4 regions of the Streptomyces sp. DSM 106670 genome follow, and region 3 is predicted to be linked to each of the others. Evidence: riboswitches for the same ligand, from Rfam matches in the RefSeq annotation. Region 3 holds a riboswitch; each other region holds the start of a gene.
What was found. A riboswitch is a leader RNA that binds a small molecule or an ion and turns the genes downstream of it on or off. The one in region 3 is predicted to bind cyclic di-AMP.
Positions count from the first base shown of each region.

Region 1: another riboswitch for cyclic di-AMP. It lies ahead of ACSMXR_RS32665 (M23 family metallopeptidase); the one in region 3 lies ahead of ACSMXR_RS28675 (M23 family metallopeptidase).
Region 2: another riboswitch for cyclic di-AMP. It lies ahead of ACSMXR_RS13710 (transglycosylase family protein); the one in region 3 lies ahead of ACSMXR_RS28675 (M23 family metallopeptidase).
Region 4: another riboswitch for cyclic di-AMP. It lies ahead of ACSMXR_RS23160 (C40 family peptidase); the one in region 3 lies ahead of ACSMXR_RS28675 (M23 family metallopeptidase).

Region 1 covers NZ_CM147704.1:7,384,256-7,389,614, forward strand. The annotation lists gene ACSMXR_RS32645 (aspartate aminotransferase family protein) at 1-417, shown strand, start outside; gene ACSMXR_RS32650 (helix-turn-helix domain-containing protein) at 484-1,092, shown strand; gene ACSMXR_RS32655 (DUF6126 family protein) at 1,157-1,330, shown strand; gene ACSMXR_RS32660 (tyrosine-protein phosphatase) at 1,350-2,162, opposite strand; cyclic di-AMP (ydaO/yuaA leader) riboswitch at 2,606-2,766, shown strand; gene ACSMXR_RS32665 (M23 family metallopeptidase) at 2,770-3,726, shown strand; gene ACSMXR_RS32670 (SGNH/GDSL hydrolase family protein) at 3,888-4,715, shown strand; gene ACSMXR_RS32675 (STM4011 family radical SAM protein) at 4,728-5,359, opposite strand, start outside.
Region 2 covers NZ_CM147704.1:3,103,707-3,109,065, forward strand. The annotation lists gene ACSMXR_RS13695 (DUF501 domain-containing protein) at 1-149, opposite strand, end outside; gene ACSMXR_RS13700 (FtsB family cell division protein) at 229-708, opposite strand; gene eno (phosphopyruvate hydratase) at 802-2,082, opposite strand; gene ACSMXR_RS13710 (transglycosylase family protein) at 2,417-3,121, opposite strand; cyclic di-AMP (ydaO/yuaA leader) riboswitch at 3,127-3,302, opposite strand; gene ACSMXR_RS13715 (transglycosylase family protein) at 3,595-4,611, opposite strand; gene ACSMXR_RS13720 (cytochrome P450 family protein) at 4,788-5,359, opposite strand, start outside.
Region 3 covers NZ_CM147704.1:6,456,792-6,462,150, forward strand. The annotation lists gene ACSMXR_RS28665 (M16 family metallopeptidase) at 1-192, shown strand, start outside; gene ACSMXR_RS28670 (M16 family metallopeptidase) at 219-1,589, shown strand; cyclic di-AMP (ydaO/yuaA leader) riboswitch at 1,814-1,982, shown strand; gene ACSMXR_RS28675 (M23 family metallopeptidase) at 1,996-2,811, shown strand; gene ACSMXR_RS28680 (GntR family transcriptional regulator) at 2,990-3,697, shown strand; gene ACSMXR_RS28685 (HPr family phosphocarrier protein) at 3,869-4,150, opposite strand; gene ACSMXR_RS28690 (bifunctional acetate--CoA ligase family protein/GNAT family N-acetyltransferase) at 4,247-5,359, shown strand, end outside.
Region 4 covers NZ_CM147704.1:5,195,240-5,200,598, reverse strand. The annotation lists gene pcrA (DNA helicase PcrA) at 1-2,206, opposite strand, end outside; cyclic di-AMP (ydaO/yuaA leader) riboswitch at 2,464-2,630, shown strand; gene ACSMXR_RS23160 (C40 family peptidase) at 2,629-3,825, shown strand; gene ACSMXR_RS23155 (hypothetical protein) at 3,900-4,253, opposite strand; gene ACSMXR_RS23150 (C40 family peptidase) at 4,479-5,359, shown strand, end outside.

The DNA of each region.
Region 1 (5,359 bases), 930 kb from region 3:
ACCGTCGCGAACGCCCGGCGCACCGGCGATCTGCTCCGCGAGCGGCTGGCGGCCCTGGTGGACCGCTACGAGCTGCTGCACGAGGTCCGCGGGCGCGGGCTGATGATCGGCATCGAGTTCGGACGGCCGTCGTCGCTGAAGCTCCGCAGCCGCTGGACCATGCTCCAGGCGGCCCGCAAGGGGCTCTTCGCCCAGATGGTCGTGGTGCCGCTGCTCCAGAAGCACCGGATCCTCACCCAGGTCTCCGGCGACCACCTGGAAGTGATCAAGCTGATTCCGCCGCTGGTCATCGGGGACGCGGAGGTGGACCGCTTCGTGGCGGCGTTCACGTCCGTCATGGACGACGCGCACAGCGGCGGCGGACTGATGTGGGACTTCGGCCGCACCCTGGTCAAGCAGGCCGTGGCCAACCGCTGACGGGTGCCGCTTTGCCTCCGGGGCAAGTTATTTGCCCCGGAGGAAAGATCCTGGCCCAATGGATCCATGAACCCTCCGGACGAAGGGGTGCCGGACGAGCTCCCCGGCGTCGCACCCCGACTGCGTGACCTGCGCCGAAGCCGTGGTCTGACCCTGGAGACCGCCGCCCGGCGGGCCGGGCTCTCCCCGGCCCATCTCTCCCGGCTGGAGACCGGCCGCCGACAGCCCTCGCTGCCGATGCTGCTGGGGCTGGCCCGTATCTACGGTACGACGGTCTCCGAGCTCCTCGGCGAGCAGCCGCCCGAACGGGACGCGATCGTCCGCGGCGGCGGCTTCGAGGGGGCGGAGGCGGACGGCTGGATGTACCGGCAGGCGGGCGGCTCCGGCCGCGCGATGCAGGCCCTGCGGGTACGTGTTCCGTACGGGGCCCAGGGCGACCTGGTCCGGGTCCATCCCGGCGAGGAGTGGCTGTACGTGATGGAGGGGCGGCTGCGGGTCGGGCTCGGCGACACCGTGCACGACCTCGAACCCGGCGACAGTGCCCACTTCGACTCGCTCACCCCGCACCGGATCGCGGCCGTCGACCGCGGCGGTGCGGAGCTGCTCTTCGTCCACACCCTGCTGCAGAGTCCCGCCGCCGAGCTCTGCCTCGGCAACGCCCTCCACGCGCGCTGACCGGCCGTCCCCGCCGGCTCCATCCTTCGCTCCACCGGCCGTGAGGCCGACAGAGAGGACCGTCATGTCCGATTCCGAACACTACGACCCGCTGGGCCCCGGACGCCGCAAGGACGAGGACCCGCAGGAGAAGCGGATGCCGCGCGGCGTCATCATCCGGCTCTTCGCCTATCTGGTGGCGGGCCATGTCATCGCGGCCTTCCTCTACCTGCTCTTCGTGGTGGCCGGGAGCAAGTGACGGCCCGCGGCCGGCCGGGTCAGTCCTGGTCGAGCAGGCGCTCGCGCAGTCGCTCCCGGGTCCCGGAGGAGATCTTCAGCCCCTCGGTGAGGTAGCGGTCGGTCGTGCCCCAGTTCTCCTCGATGGTCGCGAAGGCCGCCGCGAGGTAGGCCGGCCGCGCCCCGAAGAGCGGGTCGAGCAGCTCCAGCACCTCGGGCGACATGCCGGCCGCGGAGGCGTCGGAGCGCTTCACGTTGTAGCGGCGGTGGAGGTCGTTGGACTTGAGGTAGTCCTCCTCGATCGCCTCCACCTCCACGCCGACCGCCAGCAGGGCGACCGCGATCGAGAGGCCGGCCCGGTCCTTGCCCGCCGCGCAGTGCATCAGGGCCGGGACGCTGTCCTCGGCCAGCGCGTGCAGCACCCGGCTGTGCTCGGCGGTGCGGTCCTCGATCGTCGCGCGGTACATCCGGATCATGCGGTCGACGCCCTTGCCGTCCGCGAGGACCGAGCGCAGCTGCTCGATGTTCCCGTCGCTCACCAGCCGCCAGAACTCCGCGCCGTCGGCCGGGTCGGAGAGCGGAATGCTGACATTGCGGACACCGGGCAGCTCGATGTCGTAACCGTCGAGGCGGTGGTCGGCGGAGTGCCGGAAGTCGAAGACCGTGTGCAGTCCGAGCCCGCCGAGGAAGGCCGCGTCCTCGTCGGTGGCGTGCGCCAGGTGGCCGCTGCGGTAGAGCCGTCCGAAGGCGGTGCGCCGCCCGTCCGTGGTGGGGAGCCCGCCCACGTCGCGGAAGTTGCGGACTCCGGTCAGCACGGTCTCTGTCGGCGGGACCTGCGGCACCTGCTGCGTCACGGTGGCTCCTGGGATCTCTGGCGTCGGCGCGGCTCGCCGGCGAGGGCGCTCCCGTGACGATACGACATCGATTCGACAGAAAATCATCACGGTCGCCACCCCGTCGCGGGGTGCCGTCGAGGCCGGGCTGACCCGGCGTCAGGAGCGCTCTCGGCGGCATGTCCGTATTGGTGTATTTCGCAGAACATGCCCCGCTAATGGGGGAGATGGGATTCCGGAGGTGAGCGGGATCATATCCGTGACGGACCGTGGCGAGGGCGCCCGGGGGTATTCCCGTTGCCCGTACGGAAATCCAAGATCCGTAATCCACGGAGTGTGACGGGAAATCCGGGGCGATATCGAATCGATGATTCCGGCGCGCAACCGATGGCTTGTTCCGCTCGTCCTGACCGGTTTACGGTCGCCGCAATCCGGACGGACCGCCTAATCCTGCCGCCGCCCGGAATTCGCACCCACCCACTCACGTGTGGCAGGAGCGGGGGAACCAGGTAAGCCGCCGATCCGGAGCGATCCGGACCGGCTCGGGGTGAAGTCGCCGCAACGCGACCGGGCATCTCCAGCCCGAACCCGACAGCTCACCTCGCAGGCGCCGGAGAGGAAATTCCCCATGCCCGCAAAGGGTAAGCACCGTCGTCCGAAGTCCGGCCCGATCTCCCGCGGCGTCCTCGTCGCGGGCACCGGCGGCGCCGCACTCGCCCTCCCGCTCATCGGCGCCACCGTCGCGAGCGCCGCCGACCAGGCCGCTCCCGCCGCGAAGCCCGCCGCCGCCTCGGTCGCCGCCGCGCACACCGCCCCGTCGGCCGCCCCCGCCGCGTCGAAGGCCGCCCCGAAGACGTACTCCGTCGTCTCCGGCGACTACCTGTCGAAGATCGCGGCCGAGCACCGGCTCAAGGGCGGGTGGGAGAAGCTGTACCAGGACAACCGCTCCACCGTCGGCGACAACCCCAGCCTGATCCACCCGGGCATGAAGCTGACCCTCGGCGCCAAGGGCTCCGCCCCGGCCGCGAAGTCCGCCGCTCCCGAGGCCGCCCCGAAGAAGGCCGCTCCGGCCCCGAAGGACGCGCCGAAGGAAGCCCCGAAGGGCGACACCATCTCCGCCGACGACTCCGAGGGCTCCGGCGACTCCGCGCAGACCGGCTCCTCCGAGGCCACCGGCTCCGGCTGGTCCGCCCCGCTGGCCAACCCCAACGTCACCACCCAGTACCGCGCTTCCGGCGCCAGCTGGTCCAGCGGCTACCACACCGGCTCGGACTTCCAGGCCGCCTCCGGCACCCCCGTCCTCGCCATCGGACCGGGCACCGTGGTCTCGGCCGGCAACAGCGGCTCCTACGGCAACGAGGTCGTCATCCAGCACGAGGACGGCATGTACTCGCAGTACGCCCACCAGTCCTCGCTGAACGTCTCCGTCGGCCAGACCGTCACCGGCGGCCAGCAGATCGGCCTCTCCGGCTCCACCGGCAACTCCACCGGCCCGCACCTGCACTTCGAGGTCCGCACCGGCCCGAGCTACGGCTCGGACGTCGACCCGATCGCGTACCTGCGTCAGCACGGCGTCTCCGTCTGACCGGACGCGGCCAGAAGTATCCGAGGGGCGGTGCGCGGCGGCGCACCGCCCCTCTCTTTATTCCGGCTTTACCAAAACCTGACCGGGTGGTCTATCTCACCACCCGTCAACCCCGTATTACGGTCGCGTAGGTCACATCGGACGATGCAGGATAAGTCCTTGTGGCAGACGATTCGAGAAACAACCAGCAGCACATCATCGGGTCGTACGCGGCGATTGGCGACAGTTTCACCGAGGGCGTCGGCGACCCCGGCCCCGACGGGACCTATCTCGGCTGGGCGGACCGTTTCGCGGTCCTCCTCGCCGACCGGCTCCCGGCCCCCGACACGGAGGCCGGCCCCGAGGACTCCTCGCACGGGGACTTCCGCTACGCCAATCTCGCCGTACGAGGACGTCTCCTCGACCAGATCGTCGAGGAGCAGATCCCCCGTGCCAAGGAACTGGCCCCCGACCTGGTCAGCTTCTGCGCGGGCGGCAACGACATCATCCGGCCCGGCACCGACCCCGACGACCTCGCCGAGCGCTTCGAGCGGGCGGTCGCCGACCTGAGCAACGCGGTCGGCACGGTCATGGTCACCACCGGCTTCGACACCCGCGGCGTTCCGGTGCTGCGCCACATGCGCGGCAAGATCGCCACGTACAACGTCCATCTGCGGGCCATCGCCGACCGCTACCAGTGCCCCGTGCTGGACCTGTGGTCGCTGCGCTCGGTCCAGGACCGGCGCGCGTGGGACGCCGACCGGCTGCACCTCTCGCCCGAGGGCCACACCCGCGTCGCCCTGCGCGCCGCCCAGGTCCTCGGCCACGACGTGCCCGCCGACCCCGACCAGCCGTGGCCGCCGCAGGCCCAGCGCAGCCCCTTCGACGAGCGGCGCGACAACATCCAGTGGGCCCGCGAATACCTGGTGCCGTGGATCGGGCGACGGCTGCGCGGCGAGTCCTCCGGCGACCACGTCGAGGCGAAGCGCCCCGACCTGCTGCCGCTGTAGCGGCCGGGTCGCTCAGGGCTCCAGCAGAGGCAGCGCGCGCCGGGACGGGTTCGGCACCACGAGCCCGTCCGGCGGCGTGCCTCCGCCCGGCGGGCGCCCCGCCGGTATCCGCTCCAGGACGCCGCCCGCGAACACGTCGTACAGCGGCAGCGACTCCAGATGCACATAGCCGATGTGGCAGTCGCACACGGCGAGCGGACAGGCCCGGGGGCCGAGCGCCCGGCGGTAGCTGCCGTCGTAGAGATTGCCCAGCTCCGCCTTGACGAAGTGACAGCGCCGCACCGTGCCGTCGCCGTCCACCGAGATCACCGACTCGCCCGTCCGGCAGGGCAGCCCCGCCGAACGGTGCGGATCACGGCTGTAGGGGAACAACGGATCCAGCTCCGTCCAGCGCGCCGCCTCCTCGTCGGTGTACGTGTGGCCCTCGGCGGCGTTCACCCAGAGGTAGACCTCCTCGGGCAGCGCCGCCCGCAGTCGCCGGGCCTCCTCCAGATGCTCGTCGAACCCCACCACGCCCACGCTGTAGCGGATTCCCTTCGCCGACAGATCCCGGCATCTACCCAGAAACCGGTCGTACGGGGTCTGCCCCGGGTGGTACGTGCACCACAGCGCGATCCGCTCCGGATCGGCGTCCGCCAGCCAGT
Region 2 (5,359 bases), 3.4 Mb from region 3:
TGGGTCTCCACCACGTCCGGGTTGCCGCACGGGCAGCGGTGCGCGATGGCGCGCAGACCGCGCGGCGGACGGCCGAGCTGCTGCTCGAACGCGGCGATGTCCGCGTCGGTGGGCTTGGTGGACTCGGTCTGCGGAGGGGGCGTTTCCATGCCTGCCTTGGTTCTGCTCGGAAGCTCGTAGAGGTGGACGTACACAGGAACGTACGGAGGTACGTACGGGGTCGGTCGGTCAGTCGCGGTCGGCACGGTCGGCGCTGTCCACGCCGTCCCAGAGGTTCGCGTGCCACGGGCGGTCGCTCGCGCCGGGCTCGCCGCGCCGGTCCTCGGCCGCGTCCGGGTCGGCCACGGTGTAGGCGGTCTCCCCGGGCAGGACGTAGTGGAGGTGCTGGCGGGCCAGACGCATGATGTACGCGTCGTCCTGGAGCCGCGCCTTCTCGTCGCGCAGCTCCTCGGTGCGCCGCTCCGCCTGCTGCGAGAGCCGCTCCTGCTCGGCGATCTCGTCGCGCTGGGAGACGTACTGCCGCATCGGGTAGGCGAGCGCCACCACCAGGGAGCAGACCACCAGCGCCAGGAACGCGGCCCGGCCGGTGAGCCGGGAGCGGCGGGCCTGGCGGCGGTTCTGGGATCGGTACACGCGGGCCGCGGTCTGCTCGCCGAGCAGTCGCAGCCTGGTCGCGGTGGAGAACCGGTCGCGGTCCTTCCCGGCCATGTCTCCCGCCTCCCCATCACATACGTCCGTCCCCGCACACGGTACGGGACCGGGTGCGGGGACGGGCGGAGGCTACCTGCTTGCGACTTCGGGTCAGCCCTTGAAGCGCGGGAAGGCGGAGCGGCCCGCGTACACCGCGGCGTCGTCGAGGATCTCCTCGATGCGCAGCAGCTGGTTGTACTTGGCGACGCGGTCCGAGCGGGCCGGGGCGCCGGTCTTGATCTGGCCGCAGTTCACGGCGACGGCGAGGTCGGCGATGGTGACGTCCTCGGTCTCGCCGGAGCGGTGCGACATCATGCACTTGAAGCCGTTGCGCTGGGCCAGCTCGACGGCGTCCAGGGTCTCGGTCAGCGAACCGATCTGGTTGACCTTCACGAGCAGGGCGTTGGCGGAGCCCTCCTCGATGCCGCGGGCCAGACGCTCGGGGTTGGTGACGAAGAGGTCGTCGCCGACGATCTGGACCTTGGAGCCGATGCGGTCGGTGATGACCTTCCAGCCGGCCCAGTCGTCCTCGTACAGCGGGTCCTCGATGGAGACCAGCGGGTACGCGGAGACGAGCTCCTCGTAGTACTCGGTCATCTCGGCGGCCGAGCGGGACTTGCCCTCGAACTCGTAGACGCCGTCCTTGTAGAACTCGGACGCGGCGACGTCGAGCGCGAGCGCCACGTCACGGCCCGGGACGTAGCCGGCCTCCGTGATGGCCTCGACGATGAGGTCCAGGGCGGCGCGGTTGGACTCCAGGTTCGGGGCGAAGCCGCCCTCGTCGCCGAGTCCGGTGGACAGGCCCTTGGTCTTGAGGACCTTCTTCAGCGTGTGGTAGATCTCCGCGCCCCAGCGCAGGGCCTCGGAGAAGGACTCGGCGCCGATCGGCGCGATCATGAACTCCTGGATGTCCACGTTGGAGTCGGCGTGCGAGCCGCCGTTCAGGATGTTCATCATCGGAACGGGCAGCAGGTGCGCGTTCGGGCCGCCGAGGTAGCGGAAGAGCGGCAGGTCGGACGCCTCGGATGCGGCGTGCGCGACGGCCAGCGAGACGCCGAGGATGGCGTTCGCGCCGAGCGAGGCCTTGTTCTCGGTGGCGTCCAGGTCGAACATCGCCTGGTCGATGAGGCGCTGCTCGGTGGCGTCGTACCCGACGAGCTCCGGGCCGATCTGCTCGATGACGGCGAGGACGGCCTTCTCGACGCCCTTGCCCTGGTAGCGGTTGGGGTCACCGTCGCGAAGCTCTACAGCCTCGAACGCACCGGTGGAGGCGCCGGACGGAACAGCAGCACGGCCCGTGCTGCCGTCGTCGAGGCCAACCTCGACCTCGACCGTGGGGTTGCCCCGGGAGTCGAGGATTTCCCTGGCTACGACGACGTCGATGGACGGCACGAGGCATCTCCTTCTGGGATCTGACACTGGTTGTGCAGGGTCACTGTGGCCTTGCGACCCGAGCCTATCCGGCCCGGCCGCGTCGGCCAGCCGACCGCCCGTCTCCTGGGACGAAAAAGGACCCAAGGACCTGCGTAACGGGACAAAACTCTAGATATCTACTGAGCAGTAACACGTGTTGCCGACAAGAGGTGAACGCAACCGCGCTCCCCTTCGGCCCCTCGCCGACGAAGAACCCGGCCCGGCGCGCTGGGGGGATGAGCGCGCCGGGCCGGGAAGCCGTGCGAGGAGAAGTGCCGCCGGACGCTTCCCCTCCGGGGAGGAGATACGGCGTTTACTTCAGGTGGAGCTGCTGACCCGGGAAGATCAGGTCGGCGTCCTCGACGATGTCGTCGTTGAGCTTGAAGAGCTTGCTCCAGCCGCCCTTGACGCCTTCCTTCTCGGCGATCTTGCTCAGGGTGTCGCCGGCCTTGACCTTGTACTCGCCGTCACCCTTCTTGACCTTCTCGCCGGTCGGGGTGGTGACGGTCTTCTTGCTCTCGGCCTTGGGGGCCTCGCGCTGCTCGGAGCGCGTGGTGGGCTGCTCGGCCTGACGCTGGGGCTGCGCCTGCTCGGGCTTGCTCTCGGACTGGCCGGAGCCGGTGTTCACGCCCGGGTCCACACCGTCGTTGGTGAGGCCGCCGGCGCCGGCGCAGGCCCAGGCGCCCGGGCCCTGCAGGTCGAGGAGCTTCTCGGCGGTGGCGATCTGCTGGTCCTTGGAGGCCAGGTCGGCGCGCGAGGCGTACTGCGTACCACCGGCGGCGGCCCAGCTGGACTGCGAGAACTGCAGTCCGCCGTAGTAGCCGTTGCCGGTGTTGATGGACCAGTTGCCGCCCGACTCGCACTGGGCGACGGCGTCCCAGGTCTCGACGGAGGCGGCGGACGCGTTGGTCGCGCCCATCAGCGGGACGGCGACGGCGGCACCGGTGACACCCGCGAGGGTGGCGATACGGGTGGCCTTGGACGGGCGGCGGTGCTTGCCCTTGCTGTTCAGCAGCATGGAACGAATCTCCTCACCGACGCCTACGAGGTGAGCTGTCGGGTTCGGGCTGATGAGTTGCCCGGCCGTGCGTCGTGCGCACGGCTTCACCCCTAGCCGGTCCCGTACATCCCCCGGAGGGGCTGTGCGGACCCGGCGGCTTACCTGGGTCCCCCGCTCCTGCCTACGGCGCTTTACGCGTCTGTTCCCTTCGACCGACGGCAGGATTCGGCGTGACGGTCGACGGGGCCCGCGGTGCGAGCGGCTCCGACCGTAAACACAGGCAACCCCGACATTCAAAGATGGACATAGGGCACAATCGGCCCGAACTCACCGCGACCGATGGGGCATTTCCGCAGGTCGGGGGCGATACGCGCGGACTGGCCGGGCGAGACGCGCCAGTTGAAGCAAAGAGACCCATGTCTCACTTCCGCAAAAGTGGACATAGGTCTCTGAACTGCCTGATTTTCCCGGGCGTTTTCGCCCGAATTGAATCAGTTGGCGGCAGGCACCTCGGCGCCTTCCGGCGCACCCTGGTCCCCGCCCTGCTCCGCGTCCTGACCCAGGCCCAGATCCAGGCTCTGGCCGGGCAGGATCAGGTCCGGGTCGGAGCCCAGGAGGTCCTTGTTGGTCTCGTACAGACCGGTCCAGCCGCCGGGAAGTTCCTGGGCGTCGGCGATGGCCCAGAGGTTGTCGCCGGGCTGCACCGTGTACGCACCGGCGCCCGCGGCGCCGCCGTCGCGCGCGTCGCCGTCACCGCGCGAGGCGTGCCGGCCGGACCCGCGGGGGCCGTCGTCCTGGCCGCCGTCGACCTCCTCGGGCGCGGGGGTGCCGCGGTGCTTGCCGCCCTTGCCGCTCTCGCCGGTCGAGGCGTCGGGGGCGCCGGAGGGGTCCGTGGCGTCGGGAGCCTCGGAGGACGGCGGGGTGGTGGGCGTCACCGAGGAGTCGGGGGTCTCGCTCCCCTCCCCTGTACCGTCGCTCTCCTTCTCACCCTTCTTCTCACCCTTGCCGGACTTGTCGGCCTCACCGGACTTGCCGGATTCATCCGCTTCGTCGGGGGCGTCCGCTTCGTCGGTCGGGGTGCTCGTCGGATCGGGGGTCGGCGAGGTGCCCGGGTCGACGCCCGGCAGGCTGCCGTCCACCGCGAGACCGGAGATCACCGCGCAGCTGGGCCACGCCTTCGGGCCCTGGTCGTCCAGGACCTTCTCGGCGACGGAGATCTGCTGCGACCGGCTGGCGAGGTCGGCGCGGGGCGCGAACGCCGTGCCGCCGTACGCCGACCAGGTCTCCTGGGAGAACTGGAGCCCGCCGTAGTAGCCGTTGCCGAGGTCGGCGCTCCACATGCCGCCGCTCTCGCACTCCGCGACCCGGTCCCAGGTGGAGGCCTCGGCCGCGTGCGCGCCGCTCGCGCCGAGCAGCGGGATGGCGATGGCCGATCCCGTCACACCTGCGGCGACGACGATGGCGGGTGCCTGGCGAGGGCGGCGGTGTCTGCCGTTCGCGGAGCCCATGGGTATGCCTTCCGTGCGACTGACAAGCGAGTGACCCGTGCGCCGCGCGGCAGGAACAGACGCCGGCAGCGACACACAAGTGACGCGTGAGCAACGAGCGACCGACGCGTCGAACCGTGAACCTAGCGGGACTCGAACGTGTGTCACAAGTCGATGCAGCGCAGATCACGTGAAAGTCACAGAGTTGACAGCGTGTCACTTTTTTCTGAGCGGCTGCCCGGCTCGAACTCGACGGGAAGCGTGCGCAGTCCACGCATGATGAGCCCGCCGCGCCAGCGCAAATCGCCAGGTTCTCCCGCAAGTCGCAGGTCAGGGAGGCGTCTCAACAGCGTGGCCAGCGCGGTCTGCCCCTCCAGCCGGGCCAGCGGCGCACCCAGGCAGTAGTGGATGCCGTGCCCGTATCCGAGGTGCTGATTGTCACGCCGTGCAAGGTCCAGCATGTCCGGATCCGCGAACCGCTCCGGGTCGCGGTCGGCCGCCGCGAGCACCACGAGTACGGGATCCCCGGCGGCGATCTCCGCGCCGCCCAGGGTCAGCGCCTCGGTGGCGTACCGCCAGGTCGCCATCTCGACCGGCCCGTCGAACCGGAGCAGTTCCTCCAGCCCGGTCGCCAGCAGCGCGCTCTCCCCGGCGTCCAGCGAGGCTTCCAGCCGGGCCCGCTGCTCGGGGTGGCGCAGCAGCGCGTAGGTCCCGTTCCCGATCAGATTGACGGTCGTCTCGAACCCGGCGAAGAGAAGGATGAACGCCA
Region 3 (5,359 bases):
CAGCTCGCCCTGAGCGCCGTGGGCCGGGTCCTGGACGTCACCGCGGAGGAGGTGCGCGCGGCGGCCGAGGCGGCCCTGCGCCCCGACAACCGGGCGGTGCTGGTGTACGAGCCCATCGAACCGGCCGACGAGGCCGACGAGGGCGAAGACGGCGCCGAGGGCAGCGACGCGCACGAGGGGGCGGCCAAGTGAGCGACGCCGCCGTGACTGGAGTAACCATGGAGTTCCACCCGCAGCCCACCGCCGGCACGGCCCGCCCCTGGGCCTTCCCGGCGCCCGAGCGCGGCGCCCTGCCCAACGGGCTGACCGTGCTGCGCTGCCACCGCCCCGGCCAGCAGGTCGTCGCGGTGGAGATCTTCCTGGACGCGCCGCTGGAGGCCGAGCCCGAGGGCCTGGACGGCGTGGCCACGATCATGTCGCGGGCGCTCTCCGAGGGCACCGACAAGCACAGCGCCGAGGAGTTCGCCGCCGAGCTGGAGCGCTGCGGCGCCACCCTCGACGCGCACGCCGACCACCCCGGTGTCCGGGTCTCCCTGGAGGTTCCGGCCTCCCGGCTGGCCAAGGCCCTCGGCCTGGTCGCCGAGGCGCTGCGGGCCCCGGCCTTCGCCGAGAGCGAGATCGAGCGGCTGGTGGGCAACCGCCTCGACGAGATCCCGCACGAGCAGGCCAACCCGTCCCGGCGCGCCGCCAAGCAGCTCTCCAAGGAGCTGTTCCCGGCCACCGCCCGGATGTCCCGCCCGCGCCTGGGCACCGAGGAGACCGTCCGGCGGATCGATCAGGCCACCGTGCGCGCCTTCTTCGACGCCCATGTCCGCCCGTCCACGGCGACGGCCGTGATCGTCGGAGACCTGACCGGCATCGACCTGGACGCGCTGCTGGCGGAGACCCTCGGCGACTGGTCGGGCAACGCCGGCCAGGCCCGCCCGGTGCCGCCCATCACCGCGGACGACACCGGCCGTGTGGTCATCGTGGACCGCCCCGGCGCGGTCCAGACCCAGCTGCTGATCGGCCGGATCGGCGCCGACCGGCACGAGCGCGTGTGGCCCGCGCAGGTCCTCGGCACGTACTGCCTGGGCGGCACCCTCACCTCCCGGCTGGACCGGGTGCTGCGCGAGGAGAAGGGCTACACCTACGGCGTACGCGCCTTCGCCCAGGTGCTGCGCTCCAGCGGCCCCGACTCGGGCGGCGCGGCGATGCTCGCGATCAGCGGCTCGGTGGACACGGAGTCCACCGGACCGGCGCTGGAGGACCTCTGGAAGGTTCTGCGGACGCTGGCCGCCGAGGGGCTGACCGACGCCGAGCGCGAGACGGCCGTGCAGAACCTGGTGGGCGTCGCCCCGCTGAAGTTCGAGACCGCCGCCTCCGTCGCGAGCACGCTGGCCGACCAGGTCGAGCAGCACCTCCCCGACGACTACCAGGCCGACCTCTACGCCCGGCTCGCCGAGACGGGCACCGTGGAGGCGACCGCCGCCGTGGTCAACGCCTTCCCGGTGGACCGCCTCGTCACGGTCCTCGTGGGTGACGCCGCGCGGATCGAGGAGCCCGTCAAGGCGCTCGGCATCGGCGAGGTGTCCGTCGTCACCGGCTGACGGCATCCGTGGCACACCGCCGCGAAGAGGACCCCGACGGACGGAAGTTCGCCGGGGTCCTCCCTTTTTGCCCTATTGGTGAGCTTCGCTCCCTTTTGTTGGAGAGGTTGCCTGTCTGCCCTGTGGGATGCGCGACAAATCCCCCTGTCCGTTTGGTGATGGGAAGTCGCCCCGCCTAGCGTCGGCCCGGCTGTCCGTCACCCGTATGCCGCATCCGCGGCGCCGGGCAGTCATCGCCGAGTCCCCGTCAGGCGCGAGCCTGGGGAGCCGGGGACCCACACGCAGTCCCTGGGGTGAATCGGAGGCCCGTGCCGTGAACCGGCGCGGGGATCCGTAGGAGACCTTCCTGCTCCGAACCCGTCAGCTAACCCGGTAGGCGAGAAGGAAGGAAAGGATCAGCCTCTCCATGGCGTTCACCCGTGCCACCGGGAAGCACCGTGCCCCGAGCCGTCTGACGCGTCGCGGCGCCCAGGCCGCCGGCATCGCGGCCCTGGCCACCACCGGAGTCCTCGGCTCGCTGTCCTCCCCGGCCCTCGCCGCGGACACCGAGGCCGCCAAGGTCGCCGACACCGGCCTCACCCAGGCCATCTCCCTCGACGCCACCCTCGCCGACCAGATCGACGCCCAGGCCCAGGCCCAGAAGCAGCAGGCCGAGGCGGTCGCCAGGGCGAAGGCGAAGGCCGCCGCCGAGGCCCGCGAGAAGGCCGCCAAGGCCAAGGCGAAGGCGGAGGCCGAGCGCAAGGCCGAGGCCCGCGCCAAGGAGATCCGCGAGGAGAAGGCCCGTGCCGCCCGCGCCGCCGAGCGCGCCCGGCTCAACGCCTTCCACCTCCCGGTCGCCGGCTCCCACGTCACCACCGGCTACAACACCGGCGGCGCGCTCTGGTCCTCCGGCAGCCACTCCGGCGTCGACTTCCAGGCCGCCTCCGGCAGCTCCGTCGTCGCGGTAGGCGCCGGTACGGTCGTCGAGGCCGGCTGGGGCGGCGCGTACGGCAACAACATCGTGCTCCGGATGTCGGACGGCACGTACACCCAGTACGGCCACCTCTCCTCGATCGGCGTCTCCGTCGGCCAGAGCGTCTCCTCCGGCCAGCAGATCGGGCTCTCCGGCTCCACCGGCAACTCCACCGGCCCGCACCTGCACTTCGAGGCCCGCACCACCCCCGACTACGGCTCCGACATGGACCCCGTCGGCTACCTGCGCTCGCACGGTCTGAACGTCTGACCCGCCTGTGCGCGACCCCGCCCGAAGGCCCCGGCACCCGCCGGGGCCTTCGGCAATTCCGGCCTCAAGATTTCCATGGATTCCGGCCTGCCATCGGAAATTCCGGCAGATTGCAATAGAGTCACGGAACAGACGTCGGGCGGCCGCGTTTCGCGGGGATCAAGGCGGAGGTTCGGACATGCGCATTCCCGCGCATTCGGTATGCACGGCAATCCGTGACGACATCGTCTCCGGTGTCTACGAGCGCGGCAGCCGCCTCACCGAGGAGCTGCTGGCCCGTCGCTACGGGGTCTCCCGCGTCCCCGTCCGCGAGGCCCTGCGCACCCTGGAGTCCGAAGGCTTCGTGGTCACCCGCAGACATGCCGGCGCCTGTGTCGCCGAACCCACCGCGCAGGAGGCGGCCGACCTCCTGGAGCTGCGGATGCTCCTGGAGCCGCTGGGCGCGGCACGCGCCGCCCAGCGCCGCACGGAGGCCCATCTGAAGGTGCTCCGGGGTCTGGTCAGGCTGGGCCAGGAGCGGGCCCGCCGGGGCGAGGGCGAGGATCTGCGCTCACTGGGCGGCTGGTTCCACGAGACCCTGGCCCAGGCGTCGAGCAGCCCCGGCCTCATCGCGCTGCTCACCCAGCTCCGGCACAAGATCGCCTGGATGTACGCGGTCGAGCAGCCGGCCCGTCCGGTCGACGCCTGGGCCGAGCGCGGCGCGATCGTGGACGCCGTGGCGCGCGGCGACGCGGAGCGGGCGAGGGCGCTGACCGCCCAGCACGCGGAACGCGCCACCGGCGCCCACCGGCTCCGCCGCCCGGATCTCGCTGGGCGTCGCACCGCCGCCGTTCCGCCGGTGAGAAGTTCGCAACACGGCGTAAACACTGCGGGCGTCCGGCATTAACAAAAGAGCCGTATACAAAGAGAAGTAATTCCGGTGCGCCATTCAGGCTGCCCGCATTATCGAGGTGCGACTCTTTCCCGAATCATTCCCGAAAGCGAAAGAGCCGTGATCCCTTCACGGGATCACGGCTCTTTCGCCGGTCGCATCCGGACGGACCCGGAGTCGCATGGGTCAGACGGTCTCCGGAAGCTCTTCCAGGCCCTCGGCGACGAGCTTCGCCAGCCGGTCCAGAGCGGCCTCGGCGTCGTCCGCGTCGGACGCGAGCACGATCTCCTCGCCACCCTGCGCGCCCAGACCGAGCACGGCCAGCATGGAGGCGGCGTTCACCGGGTTGCCGTCGGCCTTGGCGATCGTCACCGGGACGCCGGAGGCCGTGGCGGCACGGACGAAGATGGAAGCGGGGCGGGCGTGCAGGCCCTCGGCCCAACCGACGTTTACGCGGCGCTCAGCCATGGTTCTGCCCTTCACATATCAACGGTTGTCTAGACCAGTCTCTCATGCAGTGCGTGGTGCTGTGCCCGGCCTCCTGTCCGGCCGTAGGCTTTGGCCATGGAGCCCACGCCGGAGCAGAGTCCGCATCACGCGTACCCCGACCACTGGGAAGCGGACGTGGTGCTCCGCGACGGGGGCACCGCGCGCATCAGGCCGATCACCACGGACGACGCCGAGCGACTGGTCAGCTTCTACGAGCAGGTGTCCGACGAGTCGAAGTACTACCGCTTCTTCGCCCCGTATCCCCGCCTATCCGACCGGGACGTGCACCGCTTCACCCATCACGACTACGTCGACCGGGTGGGACTGGCGGTCACGATCGGCGGCGAGTTCATCGGAACCGTCCGCTACGACCGCATCGACGACCGGGGCCGCCCCGCCTCCGCGCCCGCCGACGAGGCCGAGGTCGCCTTCCTCGTCCAGGACGCCCACCAGGGCCGCGGAGTCGCCTCGGCGCTGCTCGAACACATCGCCGCGGTCGCCCGCGAGCGCGGCATCCGGCGCTTCGCCGCCGAGGTGCTCCCCGCCAACAACAAAATGATCAAGGTGTTCCGGGACGCCGGGTACACCCAGCGCCGCAGCTTCGAGGACGGCTCCGTCCACCTCACCCTCGACCTCGAACCCACCGAGAAGTCCCTCGCCGTCCAGCGCGGCCGCGAACAGCGCGCCGAGGCCCGCTCGGTGCAGCGCCTCCTCGCCCCCGGCTCCGTCGCGGTCATCGGCGCCGGGCGCAACCACGGCGGGGTGGGCCGCACGGTTCTGCGCAACCTCCTGGCCGCCGGGTTCACGGGCCGTACCTACGCCGTCAACCGCGCCTTCGACGAGGGCCTCGCCACCCTCGACGGCGTTCCGGCCCACCGCTCGCTCGGCGAGATCGACGAGCAGGTCGACCTCGCCGTGATCGCCGTCCCCGCCCACCGGGTGCCCGAGGCCGTCGCCGACTGCGGGGAGCACGGCGTCCAGGGCCTGGTCGTCCTCTCCGCCGGTTACGCCGAGCGGGGCGCCGACGGCCGCGAGCTCCAGCGCGAACTGGTCCGCCAGGCCCGCTCGTACGGCATGCGGATCATCGGCCCGAACGCCTTCGGCATCATCAACACCGCCGAGTCCGTCCGGCTGAACGCCTCGCTCGCCCCCGAGTCGCCCGCCCGCGGCCGGATCGGTCTGTTCACC
Region 4 (5,359 bases), 1.3 Mb from region 3:
AGGACGTGATGCCGGAGGTCGGTCCGGCGGGGGCGGCCATCGGGCCCTTGCGCTTCCAGTCCAGGTGCTGTTCCGGGATCTCCTCCAGGAACCGCGAGGGCGGGTTGTACGAGGGCTGGCCCCAGGCGCTGCGCATCGCCGCCCGGGTCAGATAGAGCCGTTCGCGGGCGCGGGTGATGCCGACGTACGCGAGGCGGCGCTCCTCCTCCAGCTCCTTGGTCTGGCCGAGGGCCCGCATGTGCGGGAAGACGCCGTCCTCCAGGCCGGTGAGGAAGACGACCGGGAACTCCAGGCCCTTCGCGGTGTGCAGGGTCATCAGCGTGATGACGCCGGAGCCGTCCTCGTCCTCGTCGGGGATCTGGTCGGAGTCGGCGACGAGCGCGACCTTCTCCAGGAACTCCGCGAGCGTGCCCGCGCCCTCCTCCTCGCCGCGCTCCTGCTCGAATTCGAGGGCGACGGCGGCGAGTTCCTGGAGGTTCTCGATACGGGTCTCGTCCTGCGGGTCCGTGGAGCTCTGGAGCTCGGCGAGATAGCCCGTGCGCTCCAGGACGGCTTCCAGCACGACGGCGGGTCCGGCGCCGGACTCGACGATCGTGCGCAGCTCCTCCATCAGCGTGTTGAAGCGCTTGACGGCGTTGGAGGAACGGGCGGCCATGCCGTACGCCTCGTCGACGCGGCGCAGCGCCTGCGGGAAGGAGATCTTCTCGCGCATCGACAGGGCGTCGATCATCGCCTCGGCGCGGTCGCCGATGCCGCGCTTGGGAACGTTGAGGATACGGCGGAGCGGGACGGTGTCCTCGGGGTTGGCGAGGACCCGGAGGTAGGCCAGGACGTCCCGGACCTCCTTGCGCTCGTAGAAGCGCACGCCGCCGACGACCTTGTAGGGCAGGCCGACGCGGATGAAGATCTCTTCGAAGACACGGGACTGGGCGTTGGTGCGGTAGAAGACGGCGACATCGCCCGCCTTGGCGTCGCCCGCGTCGGTGAGCCGGTCGATCTCGTCGGCGACGAACTGCGCCTCGTCGTGCTCGGTGTCGGCGACATAGCCGGTGATGCGGGCGCCGGAGCCGGCGTTGGTCCAGAGGTTCTTCGGGCGGCGGCTCTCGTTGCGCTCGATGACGGCGTTGGCGGCGGAGAGGATCGTCTGCGTGGAGCGGTAGTTCTGCTCCAGCAGGATCGTCGTGGCGCTGGGGTAGTCCTCCTCGAACTGGAGGATGTTGCGGATGGTCGCGCCCCGGAAGGCGTAGATCGACTGGTCCGCGTCACCGACCACGCACAGCTCGGCGGGCGCGTCGTTCTCCCCGGCCGGGCCGACCAGCTCACGGACCAGCGTGTACTGGGCGTGGTTGGTGTCCTGGTACTCGTCGACGAGGACGTGCCGGAAGCGGCGGCGGTAGTGCTCGGCCACGTCCGGGAAGGCCTGGAGGAGGTGGACCGTCGTCATGATGATGTCGTCGAAGTCCAGGGCGTTGGCCTCGCGCAGGCGGGCCTGGTAGAGCGCGTACGCCTGGGCCAGGGTCTTCTCGAAGCCGTCGGCTGCCTGTCCGGCGAAGGTCTCCTCGTCGATGAGCTCGTTCTTGAGGTTGGAGACCTTGGCGGTGAAGGACTTCGGCGGGTAGCGCTTGGGGTCCAGGTCGAGGTCGCGGCAGACCAGGGCCATCAGCCGCTTGGAGTCGGCGGCGTCGTAGATCGAGAACGACGAGGTGAAGCCGAGCTTCTTCGACTCGCGGCGCAGGATGCGGACGCACGCGCTGTGGAAGGTCATGACCCACATGGCGTTGGCGCGCGGGCCCACCAGCTGCTCGACGCGCTCCTTCATCTCGCCCGCGGCCTTGTTGGTGAAGGTGATCGCGAGGATCTGCCCGGGGTGCGTGCCGCGCTCGGCCAGCAGATGGGCGATGCGGTGGGTGAGCACCCGGGTTTTGCCGGAGCCGGCCCCGGCGACGATGAGCAGCGGGGATCCGGCGTGCACGACGGCGGCGCGCTGCTCGGTGTTCAGCCCGTCGAGCAGCGCGGCGGAGTCGAGCACCGGGCGCGGGTGACCGTCCCGGTAGTACCCGTCCCGGGGCGGCGGGGGCGCGTCGTAGACGCCCTCGAAGAGTCCCTCCGGCACCGCTTCGGGCGCGTGGTCCTCGGGGGGCGGCGGGGGGCCGTCCTCCGCGGGCTGGAGGCCGGTCAGGAAACTGTCGTCAAAGAGGCTGCTCATCGCCTACCGAGTCTAGGCGGCCGGACTGACAACCTTCCGCCGAAGCCCGGAAGCGGTGACCCCGGTCCTACGCACGGAGAGCGGACGTCCACGTTCCGTGAAGAAGTGCCCGGTCGGAGGGGGTGCGGAGCCCTCGATCCGAAAAGGTCACGAAAATGTATCGGGCATATCGCTCATCGTGCTTCCCAGCGGTGCCACGGGTTGGCTAGCGTGCTCGGTCAGGTGATCCGTACCTCCCTGAGGCGAACCGCGCCTAACGGACACCTCTGCCGAATCCGTCCTGCCCTCCAGGCAGTTCGGAACCGGGGACCCACACGCAGAACCGGGGTGAATCGGTCCGTGACCTCGCATCCGGACCGTAGGACAGCCTTCCGTTCCGTCCGAACCCGACAGCTAACCCGGTAGGCGGTCCACGGAAGGAGATGCCGGTCTTGGCATCGCATCGCAAGCCGCGCACGAAGGTGCGCACCACCACTCCCGCCGTCGGGCTGACGACGGCCGCGCTGGCCTCCGTGACGTTGCTCTCCACGCAGAGCGCCACGGCCGCGCCCGCGGAGCCGAAGCCCGCCATCGAGGAAGTGCAGAAGAAGGTCGACGCCCTGTACCGGCAGGCGGGCACCGCGACCCAGGAGTACAACCGGGCCAAGGCCGCCTCCGCCACGCAGCAGAAGAAGGTCGACACGCTGCTCGCGGACGTGGCGAAGCGGACCGAGAAGATCAACGAGGCGCGCCGCGCGCTGGGCTCCTACGCGGCGGCCCAGTACCGCAGCGGCGGCATCGCGCCCACGGCGACGTTCTTCCTGGCGGACGACCCGCAGGGGTACTTCGACCAGAGCCGGCTGATGGACCGGGCGACGGAGCGGCAGCAGAAGGCCGTCACCGATTTCCGTACGCAGCAGGCCTCGGCGGCGAAGAAGCGCGCGGAGGCGGTGAAGAGCCTGGAGACGCTGACCGAGACGCAGGCCACGCTCGCCTCCAGCAAGAAGGACGTGCAGACCAAGCTCACCGAGGCCCGCGGCCTGCTGTCCCGGCTGACCGCCGAGGAGAAGGCGCGGCTGGCGGAGCTGGAGCGCAAGAAGGAGGCCGAGGCCAAGGAGAAGGCGGCGAAGCTGGCCGCCCGTCAGGCCGCCGAGGCGAAGGAGAGGGCCGAGGCGGAGGAGAAGGCTCGCGAGGAGGCCGCGAAGGAGTCGGGCGGCGGTTCGGGCACGGGCTCCGGCTCCGGTACGGGCACGGGTTCGGGTTCCGGCTCCGGTACGGGCAGCGGTTACGCCGCCAAGGCGGAGAAGGTGCTGGCCTTCGCCCGCGCCCAGATCGGGAAGCCGTACGTCTGGGGCGCGACGGGCCCCTCCAGCTACGACTGCTCGGGGCTGACGCAGGCGGCGTGGCGGGAGGCGGGTGTGACCCTGCCCCGGACCACCTGGGACCAGGTGAAGGTCGGGACCCGGGTCGCCACGTCCGACCTGCAGCCGGGTGACCTGGTCTTCTTCTACGACGACATCAGCCACGTGGGCATCTACAAGGGCGACGGGATGATGATCCACGCCCCGAAGCCGGGTGCGAACGTGCGCGAGGAGTCGATCTACTACATGCCGATCTACGGGAGCGTGCGCCCGGCGTGACACAGGGCGGGGGCGGCCGGTGAGCGGCCGCCCCCGGAAGGCCGTGGTTCGGCCTCAGGTCCGGTGGTCCGGCCTCAGGTCCAGACCGTGGCGATGAAGATGTTGACGGTCGTGAGGGCGCCGACCGCGATGAACGCGCCCTTGTCGACCTTCTCCTCGTCGCGCTTGACGTAGACCAGGGCGAGGATCACGACCAGCAGCGCCAGCTTGATGCCGATCTTGACGTTGTTCACGGTCTGGTCGTCGGCCTGGTTGAGGCCGACCAGTGCCATGCCGGTGACCAGCATGGTCAGCGCGCCGTGCAGCATCGCGGGGGTGAACCGGGCGGTCCCCGACCCCATGGCCTTCATCTGCGTCAGGAAGCCGCCCAGCAGGGAGGCGATGCCGATGATGTGCAGGCCGACGAAGACATTGATGAGTACGTCCATGGCTCGGGAGCCTAGCCATGGCCAAGGTTTTACCTTTCAGTGAGGCAAGCCTTCCTCGTCAGGGGGGCACGCCCTCCCCGATCACTTCGATCATGAGTGACCGGCGAAACGTCACATCAGGGCAATAGCTGTCATGGCGACTCTTTTCTCCGCGCCCGGATTAGCGTCCTTCACGGACCCGCCGGTATCCCCCGGCGGCCAGCCGACAGGAAGGATGCCGCCCCCGTGGCAGCGCACCGCAGGTCAGCCCACCGAAAACCCAAGCAGCGCCCGTTCACCGGCCCTGCTGCCCGCACCGCCGCCACCCTGGCGCTCGCCGGAGCCGCCACCGCGGGCTCGGTCACCGGGGCCGGCGCGACCCCCGCCGAACCGGCCCCCACCGCCGACCAGGTCAGGGCGAAGGTCGACCGGCTCTACCACGACGCCGAGGTCGCCACCGAGAAGTACAACGGGGCGAAGGAGAAGGCGGCCGCCGCCACCCGCGAGGTCGAGGCCCTGACCGACGAGGCCGCCCGCCGCACCGACCGCCTCAACACCACCCGCAACGCCCTGGGTTCGCTGGCCACCGCGCAGTACCGCGGCGGCACCCTGGACCCGGCCCTGCAACTGGCGCTCTCCTCCGACCCCGACGCCTATCTGCAGCGCGCCTCCTACCTCGACCGGGCGGGCGACCGCCAGAGCGGTCTGCTGCGGAACATCAAGCGGCAGGTCTCCCAGATCACCCGCGTCAAGGCCGCCGCCGACCGGGAGACCGAGCGCCTCGCCGCCCGCCGCACCGAGCTGCGCGAACACCGCACCGCGATCCGCACCAAGCTGGCCGACGCCCGCAGGCTGCTGGACACCCTGACCGCCGACGAGCGCGCCGCCTACGAACGCTCCGCCGACGCCCGGCACGGCGGCGGCCCGGCCCACGCCGACCGCTCCACCGCCCGCAGCGGCCCGGTCGCCGCTCCCGGCTCCCGCGCCGGGCAGGCCATCGCCTTCGCCCACGGGGCGATCGGCAAGCCGTACGTCTGGGGCGCGACGGGCCCCAACGCCTTCGACTGCTCGGGCCTGACCCAGGCGGCCTGGAAGGCGGCGGGCGTCAGCCTGCCCCGCACCACCTA